4 regions of the Desulfosporosinus sp. genome follow, and region 2 is predicted to be linked to each of the others. Evidence: riboswitches for the same ligand, from Rfam matches in the RefSeq annotation. Region 2 holds a riboswitch; each other region holds the start of a gene.

Region 1 (5,295 bases), on a different contig from region 2:
AGGTACTTTTCATCGAAACATACCCTAGTCGGGAGGATTGAGCTCGGCGTATGGTGATGGCTGTATCCATAAAGACAAAGATAAAGCGATAGATAAGCACCATTAATTCTGTAATAATATAAGGAACTTTGATCTTATGAAGGATTGTTATTAGTTCGGTGATCGGAGTCGTAAGAGCTAGAAAGTAAAGGCAAGAAACCGCTCCTAAGGATTTGAGAAAGAGATGAACTGCTTGGACAAGGTCGGGATAGTGTATTCCGATAGTATAACCGTACAGGTTCTGGTAAAGCCAAAGACCTGAGGGATCCGTCGAAACCGTAACGACGATTGTGACTACACTAATCAGTAGAAAGGCGAGAGGAATCAGCAAAAGCTTGATAAAAACCCGAGCTGGAATCCCCGCTTTAACAATAATTCCTCCTGCCATTAATGCTAATATGACCAGAGGGGTAAGGATTGTTGGAGATGTTATACAAATGACCATGGTCATTATTGCAAATAGACTTTTTTCCGAGGGGTGAACTGTTTTTAACTGATTATTATATGCGTAAGAATCGATAGCTATCACGTTTGATCCCTCTTGCCCATACTATTTTTACCTTTTTTAAACCCAATATAATAAAAGACAAACCCACTTCCGAGAGCAGCCTGTAATGCAAACAAAAAAGATTCAACCTCTCCGCTTGGGGGTTCCCAGAATGACTCAAACCAAGGCGAGTAATTAGAGTTGAGGGTGCTGATCATCTCTGATGCTTGAGTATCAGCACCACTAAATTCAGCACCACGCGCAATATAAAGCGGCGCAAAAGCCAGTAGAACAACGAAAAATAAAAGTATCATATTTTTAGTCAACGGTTTCATGCTTTTATTCCCCCTTTTACGGTAGATATAGCCTTTCCTGTAAAGGCAGTTAAAACCTGCAACTCTTTTTGACTATAGGTATTGAGAATATTAAATACCATGACAGTAAGCAAACCTTCGCTGATAGCTAAAGGAAGCTGAGTGAAGGCAAAAACACCCAAGAATTTAAGTATTGATGCCAGTACCCCGCCCGTAGCTGGGAAAGCTAAACCTAATTGAATAGAGGTTGTAACATAGGTCATTACATTTCCTAAAGTAGCAGCAGTAAAAATTGAAAGCCATTGGGGAGCTCCCAATTTCTTTAGGCCTCTATAAGTACCGTAAGCAACGAAAGGACCAACCACCCCCATAGAAAACGTATTTGCGCCAAGGGTTGTTATCCCACCATGAGCCAGCAAAAGAGCTTGAAACGTTAACACAATCATCCCTAATACGGTCATAGCTGTAGGACCAAACAAGATAGAACCCAGGCCGACTCCAGTCGGATGAGAAGAACTACCGGTTACTGAAGGAATCTTTAAGGCGGATAGCACAAAGGCAAACGCCCCAGCCAGGCCAAGTAACATCTTTAGATTAGGATAGAGCGCAATGGTCCTTTTGATTGATCGTACTCCAGCAATAACAAAAGGGATCATAGCAACCCACCAAAAAGCTGCCCAGTTGAAGGGTAAAAAGCCCTCCATAATATGCATGGCATAAGCATCCTTCGGAAAGATGATATAGATTGCCAGTACATAAACTAATAGTAACCCAAATGCTTTTATTCTATGAGAATTCATTTATGTAACAACTCCTTTCATAGCGACCCAACTCTTACACTTTGTCCTCTGATGTTGTAAACCTCAGACAATAAGTTAAATCTGATTAAAAAATAACGAGACAACCTCACATTACTCGACTTTAAAGACAGCAATGTACTGGTTGCCTCGAACTATACGGTCTCTTCCACTTTCAAGTAGCACTCGCATTTTGAAGCAGATCCCGCTTGCACAAGACTTCTACCCGCAGGTCGGTTTCCCTCAGGAAACCATTATGTAAACGATAAATAGTTAAAGCCCTCCATGAGATGGAGGGCTGAATTAACATATAAACCCTGCCACCCATCCATCGTGAGTTAAAGCATGCGAGCAGTCAGGTCTCCTGGCTTAGGTTCCTCGTTTATGCCTCCTTCCCAAGTTTCCTCAGTGGATATGGCAATAAACTCCCCATTTACAGTGGCGGGACCGCGCCGGATTCACACCGGCTTCCCTGTTTAATTTTTCTGAAAGAAAAATTAACTTGCTCGAACTATTCACTTTTTATAAATTTAACACGAAAACTCTCCCTAGTCAAGCAAGAGTTTTCTCAATTTGCTAACTATTCAACCTCTTGAATTATTGGCAGAATCACAGGTCTGCGCCGTGTTTTTTCGTAAAAGTGTTTACTTAAAACATCACGAATCTGGTTTTTTAAGACAGCCCATTCCGTAATCCGATTTTCTCGGCATCGTGCCATAGTCTGCCGAATTTTTTGTTTAGCTTCATCTAACATTGACTCCGATTCACGAACATATACAAAGCCCCGTGTTACAACATCCGGTCCTGCAACTATTCCACCACTTGAGCGGCTTATAGTCATTACGACGATTAGAATGCCATCTTGGGAGAGTTGTTTACGATCTCGTAAAACAATATTCCCGACATCACCAATCCCTAAGCCATCAATCAAGACCTTACCTGCCATAACCTTGTTGCCTAAAGCTGCACCATGACGAGTAAACTCAACGACTCCGCCATTTTCAGTAATAAAAATATTTTCTCTTGGGATTCCAAGCTGCTCAGCTAATTGAGCATGCTTGATCAACATGCGATACTCCCCATGGACTGGCATAAAATATTGCGGTCGGACCATACTTAACATTAACTTTTGCTCTTCTTGGCTCGCGTGGCCCGATACGTGCATTCCCTCTGCCGATTCATAGATTACGTTTGCTCCGAGCTTAAATAACTGATCCACGGTTTTTGCCACAGACTTTTCATTGCCTGGTATTGGGCTGGCTGAAATGATGACCGTATCCCCTGGTTGAATCGCTACATGTCGATGGTCATGGTTGGCCATTCGGGTCAAGGCGGACATCGGTTCACCTTGGCTTCCTGTTGTTAAAATACAAGCTTGATTTCCAGGCAAGCCGATGATTTCATCTATATCCATCAGGGTTCCCTCTGGAATATCTAGATATCCAAGTTCCTCGGCAATTCCTACGATGTTCACCATACTTCGTCCCACAACCGCTACCTTGCGGTTGGTATTAACGGCAGCAGTGATAGCCTGTTGGAGGCGATATACGTTGGATGCAAAGCTAGCGAGAATAACACGATCCTTAGCATTGCGAAATGCTTCATCAATCATCTCCCCAACATGGCTTTCTGACGGCGTAAATCCAGCTCTTTCCACATTCGTGCTATCAGATAGTAAACACAAAACTCCTTTGTCCCCAAGTTCTGAGAACTTGTGGATGTCGAGGATTTCGCCAGAAACAGGCGTATGATCCAGTTTAAAGTCCCCCGTCACAACGACCGTACCTAGCGGGGAATGGATAGCTATCGATACTGAGTCAGGTATACTGTGGTTGACACGAATAAATTCAATGCGAAAAACTCCGAGCTTAATAACATCGCGAGGTTGTACAACCGTTGATTGAATGTTATTTAAGTTATTTTCTTTCATCTTGGATTGTATGATTCCCAAGGTTAAACGTGTTCCGAAAACGGGCACATCCAAATCTCTCAACAAATATGGAAGGGCACCGATATGATCTTCGTGTCCGTGGGTGAGTAAAATGCCTAATAGCATCTCTTTGTGCTCAATCAAGTATGTGTAGTCAGGTATGACAATATCTATTCCGAGCATATCATCATCTGGAAACGCTAATCCTGCATCAACTAATACCATTTGATTATCATAGCGAATTACTGTCATGTTCTTTCCAATTTCACCAAGTCCACCTAGGGGAATAATTTGTAATTTATGTTCTTTTGGCAATCAAATCCACCTCCAATTATATATATCTCTTGTGCCTAAAAAGCTACGGGATCCCCGTGGTTTCTTCGAAGCCCAAAATAAAGCAACAAAAAGACGCGAAATAACATAACGAACACACGACGCCCAGTATTCGCCAGTACTTCGATAATCATCTATGAAACTAGCCGCACAATCAAGATACTACATTATAGCGCGAAAAACGAAGGCATGCAAGTTAGTTCATATTCTCTCAAAGCACCTAAAATACGCTATTCTGACAGGGAATATGTATTAAAAACCATAATTCGGGAACTATAGCCTTGATGTCGTTTAGAAAGGTGGAATAGTAATGACCAATGTTGTTTGTTCTGCAACCCAATGTAATCATAATGAGGATGGACACTGTCAGCTTGAAACATTAAGTGTTACATCCAGTCTAATGGATCGTGAGGCTGAGTGTGCTTTTTACGAGCCCGGAGATAAATAATCCGTGCCATCTTAATCATTAGCTTATGAATTACTCATTAAGTCATCACCTCTTTTGGTGATGGCTTATTATTATTTTGGTAGCAGGAATTTACAATCAGCTAGAGAATACTATCTTAATATATAAAATATTCAATCATCTACTAGTTATGTAGTGAAGGGAGCTAAAAAAATGTTAAATTCTAAGGAAGATCTTACCAGAGACCAAGCTTTAGCTTTATTAGAGGACTTTGCCGTGCGTTGGTTAGCACACGATGGGCTTTGGTTCCAAGCCATTGAGAAGGCGCGGGGGCTCGACGAAGCAGTCGAGCATGATATTGAGGCTTGGCGAAATTTCACTGTCTTAGAGGCTAAACGCATCATGAAGTTTTTGAGTTTACCTAAGGATGGTGGGCTTGACGCCTTAGAAAGAGCACTTAAATTTAGACTTTATGCCTTTATTAATGTGCAAGAGTGCTTAAGGCCTGATGATCACACCTTAATTTTCCACATGAAAGATTGCCGAGTCCAATCTGCTCGAAAGCGAAAGAATATGCCTGACCATCCTTGTAAGCCCGTGGGTGAAGTCGAGTACTCCTTATTTGCTTCTACCATCGACTCAAGAATTAAGACAAGCTGCATCGCTTGTCCCCCCGACCCCCATCCAGAAGAATTCTATTGTGGCTGGAAGTTTACCCTGAACGAAGAGTAAAGGGCTGTCCTACAATTGTACAATAAAAAACAAGCGTTCTCACTCCACTTAACAGTGAAAGGAGAACGCCTTTTGATTGTGTAACACTTTGTATTTGGAAACCAGTCTATTAGACGATTGGGTAGCTTGGTTTCTCAGAAGCAACTTTCAATTCTGATAAACGCCCTTGAGTTGTATTATTGGCCTTCGATGGTTTAATACTTTTCAAAAGATCTTTCAGAAACTTGATTTCTTCAGCTGTTGCCTCAGCTAAGGGC
Region 2 (5,295 bases):
AAAAAATGACAAAGGGCGTACTCGTAGATATCCCGAAATGTGTAGGTTGTGATAGCTGTTCAGTAGCTTGCAAATTATGGAATGAACTTGAATGGGATCCTCAGGAAAAAAACAAGACTGCTACAGACAGAGCAAAGGAACCAAACAACGGCTTATGGCCTGAAGAATGGACATCAATTAATCGTTATGACTTACAGAAGGACGGCTCATCAGTATGGAGATATGTCAAAACCCAATGTTTTCACTGTGAAGATCCTGCATGTGTATCATCATGTTTCTCCAAGGCATTTCAGAAGCTTCCCCAAGGACCGGTCATTTATGACCAGAGTCTATGTGTAGGTTGCCGTTACTGCATGATGGCATGTCCATTTGACATACTGAGATACGAATGGAAGAAAGCAATTCCTGGAGTACGGAAATGCCAGATGTGCGCAACAAGAGTTGCCAATGACATGGAACCGGCGTGTACCTCAGTGTGCCCGACAGGAGCACTTATCTTTGGAGACAGAGAGCAATTATTGGCAGAGGCAAAAAAGAGAATCAAAGAAAACGGTTATGTAGATAGAGTATTTGGAGAGAAAGAAGCAGGGGGTACCTCCTGGCTTTATATCTCGGATACGCCATTTGAACAGATGAGATTTAGAACGGATGTAACAACCAAGCCGTTGCCTTCTTACACAGATGGATATATGAAAGCTACACCATTTATAGGAGTCGGCTGGGCGGCCATCTTAGCCGGATTGTATATATTTAACAATAAAGGCAAGGAACCTCTAGATTAATAAATCAAAAAACAGAATGGAGGGAAATTTATGGAACTTGTTACTACCTTTGTAAACCGAACAGGGGAGAAATTGAGCAGTGTGAAATGGAAGTTTAGAATGACCCCCATGAGGTGGGTGTTTACGGGCATAGCTGCCGTGGCCATAGCAGTAATTTTGGTGCGTTTTGTATTAGGCCTGGGAGCTACAACCAATCTAAACGACCAGTGGCCATGGGGACTATGGATTTCATTTGACGTACTGTTAGGGGTAGCCCTGGCAGGAGGCGGATATGGAGTAGCCCTTATCGTATACGTACTACGCAGGGATAAGTTTTATCCAATCGCAAGAAGTGCAATGCTAACTTCATTATTAGGTTATATTGTTGTCGTACTCGGGTTATTGATTGAGGTAGGACAATGGCACAATTTCTGGAGACCCTATGTATCATGGGGACATGCCAGCGTATTGTTTGAAGTTTTCTGGTGCATTTCATGTTATACATTGATTCAGGTATTGGAATTCTGCGAAGTAGCAACAGAGAAAGTATTTAAAGGGGCACACAAATACCTTAAGAAAGCAATGCCTGTAATGCTGATCATCGGTATCACCCTACCAACTCTGCACCAATCATCATTGGGCCAGTTGTTCTACCTATTTGTAGGCAAAGTGAACCCCCTTTGGTGGTCGGCATTTCTGCCGCTGTTCTTCCTGTTATCCTCATTTTTTGTCGGGGCAGGCATGATTATTATAGAAAGTACTCTAGCTGGGAAGGCATTAAATCATAAAATAGATATCTCTGTCTTAAGAGGGTTGGCTAGAATATCCGGTGGAGCAATGATCTTGTATTTGATCTTAAAGATCACGGATATGGTAGTAAGAGGAACCTTTGCTAATGTTTTTGCCTTTGATTTACCCAGTATCTTGTTCCTAAGCGAACTGGTTCTTGGCGTAATAATACCAATAATTATCGCATTCAGTTCCTTGTCCAGTACCCGTAAAGGCCTGATCTGGTTTGCAGTACTTAATGTATCCGGAGTCATTCTCAACAGGTTTGATGTACTGTTTACTGGAATGGGAAAACATATCAACCAATACGGTGGACATTATTTCCCTGCTTGGACAGAGGTTATAGTCAGCTTAGGTTTAGTATCAATAGCTTGTTTAGCATATCTGTTCATAGCAGAAAACTTCAATATTCTTGAACATAAAGGATCAAAAGTTGACGACGATACAGTCACTGAAAAATTGCCTTACGCTACCACCGCGAAATAAGCCTTTTAAAGGAATAGAGAGATTTCTTTTAAATACAACTTATAGCGCAGGCCAAGTAATCAGCCTGTGCTTTTGTTTTTTATCACAGTAGACTTGATGTAGTTTCACTTCGACGTCGACGCTCCTGAACAGACCTTGAGTTGGGAAAATATAAGGGTTTGCACAAAAGAGGTGTCTTAATGATTTATAATTGTCAAATTGTATATAATCACGATTGTTGTCTCAATACCAAAAAAGCATTTGTAAATCTTTGTCGGTTATGTATCGACTCCTGTCCTCATCATGCCATTTCCGTATACCGTGAACTTGATGCTAAACGCTGTACAGAATGTGGGATATGCATAGCTGTTTGTCCTAGCGGCGGATTTTTTTATCGCAACTCCGATAAGCTGTACGAGTATATTAAACGTTCAGAGAATGTTGTTTTAAATTGCCCACAAGCAATCCCAGCGGGCCATGAAATTCCTTGTCTAGGGATCTTCGACAGGGATTTATGGCTGAGTCTCATGTTGTATGCTCGGGAGAAGGAATTAATAATATACACCGGAGTGTGCGCAAATTGTGCGGATAAAAAAGCTTGTGAAACGAGTGTGCAGATTTTTAAAGAAGTTCATAATACATGGAAAGATCATCCACCAATAAGGATTAGAGTTGCATCTGATGATGGGAACTGTGAATCGGCCATGAGGGATACGATGTCAGTACAAGACCAGATCGAGAAAAAGGGATGGCGAGACATCGGTCGTGAGAAATTGGAAGCAATGTTACCGGGTATCACTTCCAACGAAAGGTATCTTATTCCGAAGACACGGCAGTTCTTGGGAGAAACCTGGAAGTCCCAAAAATCCGGGACTGAGGTACTCCCAATACCGGCATTAACTGTAAGCGAAAGTTGTACAAATTGCGGTGAATGTGAAGGGATATGTCCGCAAGGAGCTTTAACGAAAAAAGAAACTAAGGAACAGTTGACATTGATTTATGAACCAATAAAATGCGCTCGCTGTCAAAGGTGTATCAGTATATGCCGCTCTAAAGCTTTAAGTATGGAGATAAAGTCCTTATCTTATCGATTACTAGCAGGTAAAGTTCTTTTGCACCAAGGAAAACGACGGTTTTGTTCTTGGTGTGGCAAGCAAGTGTTTGATGACTTAGAGCCTGCAATGTGTATAGCTTGTGCGACAAGTAATTTTAATAGCAAGAACGCTTATGAAAATGGTGGGCGTTTCACAGCTGGAAAATCGTGATATTACACAGTTTCGGGAAGACAGCTGCCTGCGGGAATATAATTTCCAAAAACCTATTGAAAACCTATTCAGATTATTATAAACTTTATCCAAATATAATTTTAGTAAGGTGCCCATAAGGGGAGAATAGGGAATCCGAAAATAGTCTTATTTAGGCTATAAACGGAGCGGACCCACCACTGTAATCGGCGAGCTATTAAGTGCCACTGGCATAAGCTGGGAAGGCCTTGTGATTTAGCAATGACCCGTTAGCCAGGAGACCTGCCTTATTATTGTGTCGGGGATGAAGGTAAAGTCCTATGATCAAATCTAATTTGATCATAGGACTATTTTAATTTTACCAACGCACTAAGTTTAAAGGAGTAATGTTTTATGTTAAAAGGAAAAAAAGTTGTCGTTATTGGCGACAGGGATGGGATTCCGGCTCAATCTTTAGAGGAATGTGTCATTAGCGCTGGCGGGGAAGTTATTTATGCGATGACACATTGTTACGTTTGAACATCGGCTGGAGCAATGGATCAAGAAAATCAGGTTCAAATACAAGAACTTGCTCAGAAATACGGCTGTGAGGAACTTATTGCTGTACTCGGCAGTGCGGATCCTGAAATGGCAGTCATCGCAGCTGAATCGGTGGCAGGCGGTAACCTTATGTTTATTGATCCGATTCCAACAGCCCAGTTAGGGCTTAAAGCTTATCATATCGTCGAACTCAAAGAACTCATTGATCATCAAGTCTATTTACGACATATGGAAATGATGGAAATGATCCTTGATATTTCAAGAATTATTGAAGAGGTCTCAATCGTACGTAAACGATTTTTTCCATGGGAAGTGAGCGAATGAAGTATCCAGTCATCAAAGGGACGAGCTATACGTTAATTCAGACACCGGGACTTCTTCTTCAGCAAGCAACCTTAAAGGGTTCACAGCTAAGTCATTCGATCAAGGATCAATTACGAAGCTTTGATAGTGTAGTCCGTTATCCACCGAATCAAGCGTTTATCGGAAATCTTTTACCTGAGGATTTATTAAATATTCCCCGACCCTGGTATAATAATGCTTTGTCCGAAGGAAAGCGCCAAGGGAAGTTAGGTGAAATTTTTCCCGAGGACGAGTTTCTAGGCGTGCTAAATGCGGTTGATGTTTACGGACTCGTGTGCCTGGAAGCAGGATTCAAGCAGTCCATCTTACAAAAACTACGTTATCATCCTGCTTTATGTATGCTTAAAGGAATAAAAACGGCTCAGAATGATTCGTTCTCTAATGAAGAAGTTCATAAAATGATTGAAACACGTGAAGCCCTGCCGCTGATCTTTGGAGGACAAATTATCGGGTGTGTCCGGAAGGCCACCGTGTCGGATTCTACTCTAACTGCATCCAGGGTATTGGAAAACCTGACGGCAAAGGCTTCCGCTGTAGCAGCTCTTCAACTTCTCCTTTCGAAGACCGGGCTTAAGCCACAGGATGTAGACTATATTATCGAAGCTTCCGAAGAAGCCTGTGGAGACAATCGACAGAAGGGAGGCGGAAGTTTTGCCAAGTCTATCGCCGAAGCCTGTTCCTGTTCCAATGCTAGTGGAGCCGATACGCGTGCATTTTGTGCTGCTCCAGTGCATGCCTTGATGCAAGCTGCAGCATTAGTTCAGTCGGGTATCTTTACAAATGTAATTGTAGTAGCTGGAGGGTGCAGCGCAAAACTGGGGCTCAATGCGGAGATTCACCTTGAACACAATATGCCCGTCTTGGAAGACATACTGGGAGCATTTGCATTTCATATCAGTAAAGATGATGGGATAAATCCTATCATACGTACTGATCTGATTGGTAGAATGAACGTTGGCTGCGGTGACTCGCCTCAACAGGTTTATCATTCTCTTATCGCTGAACCTTTAACAAAGGGTGGATATAGAATTGTAGATATGGATCGTTATGCGGCAGAACTTGTGAATCCGGAAATTATCGAACCAACGGGGTGTGGTGATATAGCCAAAAGGAACTATAGTATGATCGCTTCT
Region 3 (5,295 bases), on a different contig from region 2:
ATCAATGCTGATTTCTTCAAGGAACCGTAGACACTCTTTGTCAGGATGCCCGCAACAATCGTTCCAACAGTGGCGGTTAAGCTCGACGATAAAAGTGCGATCTTCCAGTCAAGATGAAAGACGTAAATCAATCCAGCCATGACGCAAAGGTTACCGGTAACGGCAGCTCCGAGCATTGATAATATATGATGGCTTAGTTTCTCCATGGAAAACTTACTGGAAATTAAGGAGTAGACTATGGATCCGAGGACATTTGCGAATAAGAAGAAAAAGCCCAGCGGTGAGTAGCCTGTAGCCATGGCTACAACAGCCTCCACTACCCCGGCGATAATACCCGCCGGTTGCCTGTACATTAAGACAATCAGACCTGTAAAAAATGCCCAACATGTGCCATTTAGGAGTAAGAGGGTGGGATCCAATATTGCGTCGATACGTCCTGTAACCTGCATCATTATCAGCATTACGATCCCTATGATGACGGAGCCTACCAATGCTTTTGTATCAGTTCTAAATAATTTTTCATTCATTTCTAAATATCCTCCTCTAATTCTAATTATAGTAATGGTAATACCTTGTTAACCAGGCTGATGCTTATTACCATTAACATCCCAGAGATTAAGGCAATATCGTAAGGCTTAAGGGCTAAATTAGACGTAAAAGTACGGGTTTTGGTTCGTCCATAGCCTCTTAACTCCATGGCTAGGGCAGTTTCTGCAGCACGCCGGACAGAGCGATATAAAAAAGGCAGAAACGTCGGGAAAATACCTTTGAGATTGTCCATGGCACTCTCCATCTTAAGGCCCCGGGTACGCTGGCTATCGACTATGGATATATATTCAGCTTTCATGATTGGAAGGAAGCGGACGCTTAACCCCACTAACATGGCAAAACGGTAAGGAATTTTGAATTTCATGAGCATCAGGGTAAACTCTTGTGCTGAAGAAGAGGTAAAGAATTGCATACTTGCAAAAACAATAATGCTGGCCTTGAGGATCCCGGTGATCGCTAGAGGTATAGCTTCACTGTATATTTTGAGGATTCCCCATTGGTAGATCAGAACACCCTCCCGACAAAAGACCAACTGTACGGTCAGTATCTGTAGTCCCAAAAGGAATAAAACCACGATCATTGCTTTATACCGCTTCAAGGAACCTGTTAAGATTAGCGAGGTCACAACCTCTACTAATAAAACCATACTTAACTGAAGGGCGGTCCCACTAATCAGTGAAAAATAAATCATTAAAACATACCAGGCCAGCTTAGTCCTGGGATCAAGCTTCGACAGTCCCATTTTGAACCTCCCGGAAAGAAATAATATTATGGAAATTCAAACCAATTGCTTTAAGGGTTTTGAGATATTCCTCGAGATCTCTTGTCAAAATATCTAGTTGAAGACGGTGATTATTCATGGCCACTATCCTGTTAGAGTATTCTTTTGCCATGGTCAGATCGTGAGTGATGAGTAGAATGGTTTTGCCACTTTTCGATAAATGAAAGAGTTTATCCATAATCATGTACCCTTGGGTTTCGTCAAGGCCTGAAGTCGGTTCGTCGGCGATAATGAATTCCGGATCACTGACGAGTATGGAGGCTAATGCTAAAAGCTGGCGCTGGCCGCGGCTTAAGCGATGAGGATGGAGCTTTTTATAGTCCAGCAGCCCCACAAATTTCAGGCACTCATCAATCTTTTGTTCTATTACTTCATTTTGTTCCCCCCTTAGCTTGAGTGAAAATCCAACTTCTTCTTCGACGGTACTTGCGAAAATTTGATAATCAGGGTTTTGAAACAGAAAGCCCGCCCGGAAACGGATCTCTGCCAGCTTTTCCTTATTCAGAGTCTGGTCAAACACTCTTATTTCACCTTTAGACGGCTTTAAGAGACCGATAAGCAGCTTAGCTAACGTTGATTTTCCCGAACCGTTTAATCCTATGATTGCTAAAAAGTCACCCTTTACTATTTCTAAATTAATATCTTCACAACCGGACAAATGGTCTTTGTACGTATAGGTGACATCAGTGACTTTAGCAATCAGTTCGTTGGACTTACCCTGAACCGTATGTAAGGATTTCAACCTTTCTTTTCGACTCTCGATTTGCTCCTTGTAATATGCCTCCGGCGAATACTGTTTAACGATTTCGCCTCCCTGAATATAAAAGACCCTGTTGGCATAGTTGAGGACTTCTTCAATTCGATCCATGACCAAAATAATGGTAAGGTTTTGAGTTTTATTCAACTGACCCAACCGCTTATAAAGCTCATCACGGCCCAGGGGATCAAGTTCAGCGGTGGGCTGGTCAAGAACTAAAATAGGAGCATTAAGGGCTAAAACACCCGCTAAAACGACTCGTTGGGCTTGCCCCCCTGAAAGAGAAGTAGTCTCCCTGTTTTCATACCCTGATAGACCCACAAATTCCAAGGTGTTTTTAACCCTCTGATCAATTTGTTCTATGGGAATTTCCAGATTGCCAAGGCCGAAAGCAACATCTTCGTAGACATCCAAACCAATAATTTGATTTTGGGGTTCTTGCATCATGTATCCAACATAGTCGGACATTCTATTGAGGTGCATATCCTTAATATCTTGCCCCATGATTGTGACTTTTCCGGTTAATTCTGCTTTATGGTAGTGAGGAATTGCGCCTGTAATGGAATGCAGCAAAACTGATTTACCAGAGGCTACACCACCTGTAATGACGATGAAATCTCCCCGATTTATTTCGAAATCAATGTTTTTAAGTGCGGGTTTATCTTCATTCGGAAAGACGAGTTTTTCGATGTTAACCTTCGCAATTGTCTCCATAGCAACTCCTAAATCAATGATTTTAGAAAACCTGGTGGTCTCAAAGCGGTAAAAGAACAAAAAAGTTCTAGCTTTAATAAGCTAGAACTTTACCTTTGTCCTTTTGCAATATTTCATAGGCAGGTTTCCTGACTTGTAGACTAGAATGTACGCCTTCCCAGTTTCCCAGTGGCAAATGTACATTTTTCAAACATCTACTTACAGTGGTGGGTCCGTCCAGGATTAGAACCTGGTTCCCTATTATCCCTAGCGGGCACCTATTAAATAATATATTTAATTGACTTCATGATAGAATAATTTAGATATTTTGTCAACAGGAGTTTATGAAAATTAACCCAGTTGTATTGAAAGTGCTAATCAAGCAGGAACCACTTCTTTCTTATTTTGACGGTACCAATGACGATGCTGGGAAATGGCCTTCATGAATTCTTTACTAAAAACACTCATATCTTCTGCATTACAAATAGTAACTACGCCCAGTTCTGTCACCAGCTGTGCCTGTGTGGCTGCACCAGCCATTGCCACTTCCTTTATAGCAGAAGCCCTTAGCAGGTTTACACCTTCATTAGCGGCTCCAATTGCTTTAGCGTGTTTAAAGGCTTCATTGACAAAGTGCAGTGAATCACCCTGTATCACTAAACTATCCACTGATTGTTGCCCTCCGGCTATATATACAGCATCATACTTGATAGAGCCAGTCGTCACATAGTTCTTTCCAACTTCTAATTGCAGTCCATCCGAGCTTGTAAGTATTCCTAAATTTTTACTTATGATTTCACACTGAATACCGTTGGCCTTCAGTGTCTGCATAACTTGAGTCAGCTCTGGATAATTAAATCCATTCTCCGCAAGTATGGCAACCTTACGGGTACGAGCATTCCTAATGGTATTCTCTTGGCTCACTGCCGGTGAAGATGCGGTCACTCCCGATCCGCTGGGAGTATTAGGCGGCTGTGCGCCTACACCTAAAGCAATCGCATTGGCTAATTGGGAGTTCACATTATTAAACATATCTACGACTCTCTGTTTGATATTCCTATCCATAACACTTCCAACTTCGAAGTGGAAAGCTTCAATGATATGCTCCTTTTCTGCAGCAGACATACTATTCCAAAAAAGAGTTGCTTGACTATAGTTATCCTTAAAACTTTCGCTGCGCTCTCGAACTTTATTCCCTTCGACTTTTTCCGTGTAATGGGCATAACCTCCCTCAGTCTCTGAGGCTGGCTTCGGGTAATTCCTATTAAGAGAATTGGGCGAGTAACTTGTCACTCCCCGGTCTATAGTCATACGATGAGAGCCATCTCGCTGATTATTATGTATAGGCGCAATAGTATGGTTAATAGGTATTTCGTGGAAGTTGGGACCGCCTAAACGAAGAAGTTGAGTATCCAGATAAGAGAAAAGACGTCCTTGTAATAAGGGATCATTGCTAAAATCTATTCCCGGAACTACATGACCCGGATGAAAAGCAACTTGCTCTGTCTCCGCAAAAAAATTATCCACGTTACGATTTAAGGTCATTTTTCCAATCAGTTTTACAGGTGTAATTTCCTCAGGCCAGATCTTCGTTGGATCCAGAATATCAAATGGGAAATTAAATTCTTCCTCTTCATTAAGCAACTGTACACCCAATTCATACTCAGGGAATTCGCCTGAGTCGATTGCATCCCAAAGATCACGCCGATGAAAATCCGGATCCTTTCCAGCTAACTTTTGGGCCTCATCCCAAACCAAAGAATGTACCCCCAGCAGAGGTTTCCAATGAAACTTAACAAAACGTGCCTTACCTTGATTATTGATAAATCTAAAGGTATTGACACCAAAACCCTCCATCATTCTGAAACTTCTAGGAATAGCCCTATCCGAGAGCAGCCACATGATCATATGAGCGGTTTCCGGCGTACTCACTACAAAATCCCAAAAGGTATCATGGGCTGCAGAAGCTTGAGGTATCTCATTATGCGGTTCAGGCTTAATAGCATGAACAACGTCGGGAAACTTAATGGCATCCTGAATAAAAAAAACAGGAATATTATTGGCAACCAGATCGTAGTTTCCTTCTTCAGTATAGAATTTTGTGGCAAACCCGCGAACATCCCGTACTGTATCTGCCGACCCTCTAGAACCAACCACTGTTGAAAAACGTACAAAGACGGGTGTTTTTTTGGATGGGTCTTGGAGAAACTTAGCTTTCGTAAACTCACCCATAGACTCATAGACCTGAAAGTAACCATGTGCACCAAACCCTCGGGCATGGACAACACGCTCTGGAATACGTTCATGATCAAAATGAGTTAACTTTTCTCTGAAGTGGAAATCTTCCAAAAGAGTTGGTCCTCGACTACCAGCTTTTAAGGAGTCATCAGTACTAGCTACATATAACCCTTGATTCGTTGTTAGTTTATTGTCATCGTGACTTACCTTGAAGACTTTTAACTGTTCTTCTTTGCTCTGTTCTCCAATAGCAGTTTTATTCCGCTGCAATAGATCC
Region 4 (5,295 bases), on a different contig from region 2:
TCCATTAAAATGTTTAGCTAAAGTTGTTTTTCCAGCCCCGTTTTGTCCGATTAAAGCCACGAACTCACCCGCTTCAATCGTCAGATTAACCCCTCTCAACACAGGCTGGTCTGAGTTGTATTGGTATATAAGATCACTAACTTGAACTACTATTTCTTTCTTAGGTAGGTGAAGTTTCTGCGGTGAAATGAGATCTTTTCTCTGTCCTGGTGTGTGGCCCTGTGCTAGTCCTAGTGCTAGTCCCTGTGAGTGTGTATCTGCACATGTATTCATATTCGTATTCGTATGCCTATGTCGGTATTTGGGTAACAAGGTTCGTATCATGTCTTCTCCAGAGGGCATATCTAACGGGATTTCAGCAAAGGAGATCCACCCCTTTTCATAAAAATCCCATCCGATCTGACTGACGGGCAAAGGCTTTATTCCCCACTGAAGCAAGAGAGGAATATTGCGAAAGAGTTCTGTCGGAACTCCTCTCCAGACCACTTCTCCTTGATTAAGTACCACGACCTCATCTACCTTATGAACCAGTTCTTCAATGGAGTGTTCGACTAATAGAATAGTCAGGTCCTTTTTCCACCGTAAATCATCCAGTGTTGCGTAAATTTCTGATCGTCCGATCGGATCAAGCTCTGACGTTGGTTCGTCCAACACCAAGATTTCAGGTTCCATTACGAGGACTCCTGCTATCGCCAAGCGTTGTTTTTCACCACCTGAGAGTTCTTCGGTTAAACGATGATTATATCCCTTAAGACGGACTTTTTCTAAGGTTTGATTGACTATCTGTTTAATCTCCTCGAATGGTATTAAGAAATTTCGAGGGCCAAATGCCGTGTCTTCCTCAACCGTTCGGCCGATAATTTGAGTCTCTGGATCTTGTTGTACCAGCCCAAGAACCTTAGACAGGACCTGTACCTTGGTTTTCCCTACATTCTTACCAGCTACGCTTACCTGTCCAGTTAGATTCCCCTCCAGAAGTTGGGGAATGAGACCATTAAGGCATAAGCTAAAGGTCGTCTTCCCCGCTCCCGTTGATCCCATAATAAGTATGAATTTTCCTTTTTCTACGGTTAAGCTTATGTTTTTTAAACTTGGATCTATTGAATTTGGATAACAATACGTTAGTTCCTCGATTTCGATCATTGTTTGGATCTCCACGTTCACGGTTTTCACCTCATTGACTAAATAAGCCGACTTCCCTTAATTGCTTTATAGGCTATTGCTGAAATGATAACGTTCAGAGCTGCTCCTACGACGAGAAAAGGCATTAATCCCAGAACCCCACCCATCCCCATCATTGGCAACATGGCATAGGATGATGCGACCCCATTAAGGATAATTCCAACGATGACTGCAGGGATCAAACCGAGCTTCTCATTTACCCAACGATAAGCAATAGCCCATAAAGCCATTTGTAGAGCAATATACAAATGGATCGGAATCGTCATAGGAAATCCGATAACTGCAGCCGTCAGCAAGTGTCCAAAGGCAATGACGACCGCACCTGTAAGTCCGCCGAAGGCCAATGCACTGAAAAATCCAGGCGCTGAATCCATACCAATGGTTCCTACAGGACTTGGTATCTTAATGAGGGCTCCCACAGCACTTAAAGCAATAAAAATGGCCATAATCGATAGTCTTTTGACATTCCAAGCAGAGAGTTTTACGTCCTGGGTCTTTGTTTCCATAGTATTCATGACGATTCCTCCTTAAATTTTGAATAAGTTACCGACTTTAGTTAAAGGCAATCGAGGAGATTTAGTTAATACCTGATTCAAGACGCCCTCTGAAATCTCTGACTGGAACGAAGACCTAACAGAGAATATCAGACAGCTAGAAGGTCCAGCTGATTTATCCAAGTCGAGAGAACAAGTAGGTTCAATGTGTAAGCGGGTGTTTACACCGGCAGCAAGTAGTTCTGCTTCTCTACGAATTCCTCTTGAGCCAACAGGGATAATATCAAAGACTCCTGAAATTCCCAAGAGGCTTTGGATATGGTTAATTTGTACTATTTCAGGATCATCAGGATTCGTGATTTCCGGACCTACCTTCGGAAGTCCTAAACAAAAGATGTCATCACCTGGTTGAGCAGTACCTATGCGCAACTGATTCTTCTCGACTACTCCAACCACACTGATTCCAAGCCCTGTCTGCTGTGTGATCATGTTTTTTTCTGTGCTGATGGCCATAGGTAACTCCGACAAACCCGCGGAGTCTAACTCTTCTTTTACCCCCTCTAAAATCCTATCAGCTGTCGGATGAGGCTCATTGGAAATTGCTACTGTCATCATCTTTACTGCAGCTCCAGTTGAAAGGACTTCCATCAAAGTCACGCGTGTGGTTAACCTTCCAGTAATAATCCCTGATATCTTATAAGCATCTAAATCCTTCATACCAATGGCACCACAAGAATCACAGGAACCCACCAGATATTGTTCAGGATTTATCGAAACAACCTCAACATCCCGACCAAGATATCCCAATCATTTCACCTCCTTTCCTTTCCTGATAGGATATTCATAAACTTGTCAGCTCAACTTAAGGGACTTTGCGAAAAATACACAAAAAAGTTCACAGTCTAATCCACACGTTCAATTTAGCGATTGAAAATGAGGATTGACCATGAACTTTACCTTTATTCATGACATACTTACGTTACAGGCAGGTCTCCTGACTTAGATTCATCAACTTTATGCGCCTTCCCGGTTTCCCAGTGGCAGTGCATAAGCCTCCTCTTTACAGTGGTGGGTCCGTCTGGGATTCTCACCCAGTTCCCTATTCTCCCTCTAAAGGGCACCAGTAACAAATCAATATTTAATTAATTGTAGTTTAATACAAGAAGCATTAGATTACAAGATTTTATTTTTGACACTCAGTCTTATAGGAGCTAAATTGTCTGTACCAGTAATCTTGATGCTGTCTAATCCTAAATTCCAGCCATTTCTTTTAGTTTCAGCTCAATTGACTTATCCAAATATGGGATCTCGTAATTGTCGATAATTTCATTGACACGTTTTTCAGCTTGGTTAATCATTGGCAAAGATCCGTTTAATCTCCATTGATCATAAGTCTCTCGATTCGAGAGGGTCGGCGGCCAAAACTCTGTACGGAAATTTTGATACGTATGGTCTGCTGTTAGATATTGGCCCCCCGGACCCACTTCATCAATCAGTTGTACCGCTAAATCTTCAGTCTCGATCTTAGTTCCTCTCAGAAAACGACGTACTATACTGCAAATTTCATCATCCACAATAAATTTTTCCAGAGAGACGGACATATAAGATTCCAAGATACCTGCTGCATGGAGAACAAAGTCCACTCCGGCCATTCCTGCAACCTGAAGGTTCATCATACTTTCATAGGAAGCTTGAAGATCTAATGTTTTACTGTCGGTCACACATCCTCCTGCTCTGCAGGGCAAACCGTAGGAGTGGGCAATTTGTACTGCCGAAGCAATGATCCAGGCTCCCTCAGGCGCCCCGATACTTAAAGACCCGTTTCGCATCTCTGTAATTGACGATGCTGAGCCATAAATCACCGGAGTTCCCTCACGAATAGTTTGAGCAAGGGTAATTCCTGCGAGTACTTCAGCATTTTGCAAGGCCAGCGTACCCGCCAGAGTAGTCGGTGAGGTTGCTCCGGCCATGCCTAAGGACGCAATAATTACCGGTTGTCCCGCTTCTGCATAAGCTATCAGGGCCCCGACCATTCGTTCATCCAACATCAGAGGAGTGATTGTGTTAATCAGGCTTATCATAACGGGTTGTTTCGGAATGCCGTTATCACTTTCAAAAAGCGTTGCAGCCATCCTCAATGAATCTTTAGCATGTTTCTCTCCAGTCGCGCTGCCCATAAATGGTTTATCCGAGTTAACCATGCAAGCATACAACATAACGTTATGCCTGTCTTGCTCAGGAATATCACTGGGCTCTACAAGCACACCACCAGAGATACCCATATTAGAACTTGAGCCGGAAAGCTTAGCAAGTTTAATAAAATCAGCAAAGGTTGCCTTGCGTTTCAATCCTGAAGCTAAAGTAACATAGGGTGCTCCGTATCCCGGAGCAAAAACAGGATCTCCAGCACCAACTATAATGCTATTCTTAGGATTTCTGGCATAAATGCTGAACTGTCGGGGGGCTTTAGCTATAGCTTCTATGACCAGTTTAGGTGGGAAGTAGACTCGTTCTCCATCTACTTTAGCTCCGGCAGCTTGTAAAACTTCTCTAGCATAGGCATGATCAATATTAACTCCGGTACGTTCCAATATTTCCAGACTAGCTGCTTTTATTTTGTTAATTTCTTCAGGTACTAGTGTCAAAAGAGTTGGTTTTGTCAAAATCTTTCCCTCCCCTAAGCAATGCGATGGCTGACGTCTATTCGTATAACCCATAATGAAGGGCAGTTAATCCATGACTGGGATAACCAATGATAAAATTTAATTGAGAAACAAAGACCTCACACTTTTTTCGATGCAGGCCTTTGCTTCCCAAAGATTCAGTTCCCTCCAATGAAGGTATTTATTCTATTATCCTCTTGCTGCTTCCCTATTTGCTATAGGAGCATCCTTTGTTAAGTTTTTTTGGGGTGCAAATTCTTCGTTAAAAGACTTAAACATACAATAAATAATCCCACAAATTATCAGCATAAATGGAAAGGCCGACAAAATTGACGATGCCTTCAACGCGGCAATCCCGCCGGATGCTACCAATGCTGCTGTCACAGCTCCTACAATCATTCCCCAGAATACTCTTAATCCGGCATCCGGTTCAAGATCGCCACCGGAAGAGTACATTCCAATACAGAAGGTAGCAGAGTCAGCCGATGTAATAAAGAAAGTAGCAATTAAGGCTGTTGCCACTATGGCGAATACATGGCCGCCGGAGATATTACTTAATGTAATAAACAAAGCGCTGGTCATATCTTTGCTGACAGCCTCACCAATTCCCCCCGCTCCAAAGAGGTCAATATGAATAGCCGTTGAACCAAAAATTCCAAGCCACAGAATACTTAACATTACCGGGGCAATTAACACACCAAGAACGAATTCTCTTACAGTACGCCCTTTCGAAATTCTGGCAATAAATCCACCGACAAATGGGCCCCAAGATATCCACCAGGCCCAATAGAATACAGTCCAGCCTCCTACCCAATCGTAGCCGGCTTGCTTTGCATATACTCCATTAGGATCGGCATAAAAGCTTAACCAAGCAATATTTTGCAGATAATCACCGGTTGCTGATACAATGGAATTTAAAATATACAAGGTAGGACCGGCAACTAACAAGAATACCA

What was found. Region 2 has a riboswitch for cobalamin ahead of grdA (glycine/sarcosine/betaine reductase complex selenoprotein A). Riboswitches for the same ligand answer to the same signal wherever they lie in the genome.
Region 1: it holds a riboswitch for cobalamin, as region 2 does, so the genes downstream of both, HGJ98_RS18075 (energy-coupling factor ABC transporter permease) here and grdA (glycine/sarcosine/betaine reductase complex selenoprotein A) in region 2, are expected to answer to the same signal.
Region 3: it holds a riboswitch for cobalamin, as region 2 does, so the genes downstream of both, HGJ98_RS02190 (ABC transporter ATP-binding protein) here and grdA (glycine/sarcosine/betaine reductase complex selenoprotein A) in region 2, are expected to answer to the same signal.
Region 4: it holds a riboswitch for cobalamin, as region 2 does, so the genes downstream of both, HGJ98_RS01800 (alpha-ribazole kinase) here and grdA (glycine/sarcosine/betaine reductase complex selenoprotein A) in region 2, are expected to answer to the same signal.

Annotation. Positions count from the first base shown of each region.
Region 1 is NZ_JABZFS010000076.1:266,277-271,571, reverse strand. It holds gene cbiQ (cobalt ECF transporter T component CbiQ) at 1-568, opposite strand, end outside; gene HGJ98_RS18080 (energy-coupling factor ABC transporter substrate-binding protein) at 565-861, opposite strand; gene HGJ98_RS18075 (energy-coupling factor ABC transporter permease) at 858-1,640, opposite strand; cobalamin riboswitch at 1,974-2,157, opposite strand; gene HGJ98_RS18070 (ribonuclease J) at 2,218-3,882, opposite strand; gene HGJ98_RS18065 (DUF1540 domain-containing protein) at 4,211-4,348, shown strand; gene HGJ98_RS18060 (DUF6125 family protein) at 4,520-5,038, shown strand; gene dapA (4-hydroxy-tetrahydrodipicolinate synthase) at 5,148-5,295, opposite strand, start outside.
Region 2 is NZ_JABZFS010000059.1:36,755-42,049, forward strand. It holds gene HGJ98_RS12585 (4Fe-4S dicluster domain-containing protein) at 6-782, shown strand; gene nrfD (NrfD/PsrC family molybdoenzyme membrane anchor subunit) at 813-2,036, shown strand; gene HGJ98_RS12595 (4Fe-4S dicluster domain-containing protein) at 2,216-3,280, shown strand; cobalamin riboswitch at 3,371-3,564, shown strand; gene grdA (glycine/sarcosine/betaine reductase complex selenoprotein A) at 3,653-4,123, shown strand; gene grdC (glycine/sarcosine/betaine reductase complex component C subunit beta) at 4,120-5,295, shown strand, end outside.
Region 3 is NZ_JABZFS010000013.1:35,501-40,795, forward strand. It holds gene HGJ98_RS02180 (hypothetical protein) at 1-527, opposite strand, end outside; gene HGJ98_RS02185 (energy-coupling factor transporter transmembrane protein EcfT) at 554-1,291, opposite strand; gene HGJ98_RS02190 (ABC transporter ATP-binding protein) at 1,272-2,801, opposite strand; cobalamin riboswitch at 2,902-3,077, opposite strand; gene HGJ98_RS02195 (catalase) at 3,159-5,295, opposite strand, start outside.
Region 4 is NZ_JABZFS010000010.1:23,031-28,325, forward strand. It holds gene HGJ98_RS01790 (ABC transporter ATP-binding protein) at 1-1,164, opposite strand, end outside; gene HGJ98_RS01795 (ECF transporter S component) at 1,182-1,697, opposite strand; gene HGJ98_RS01800 (alpha-ribazole kinase) at 1,710-2,483, opposite strand; cobalamin riboswitch at 2,643-2,816, opposite strand; gene HGJ98_RS01805 (trimethylamine methyltransferase family protein) at 2,927-4,339, opposite strand; gene HGJ98_RS01810 (BCCT family transporter) at 4,529-5,295, opposite strand, start outside.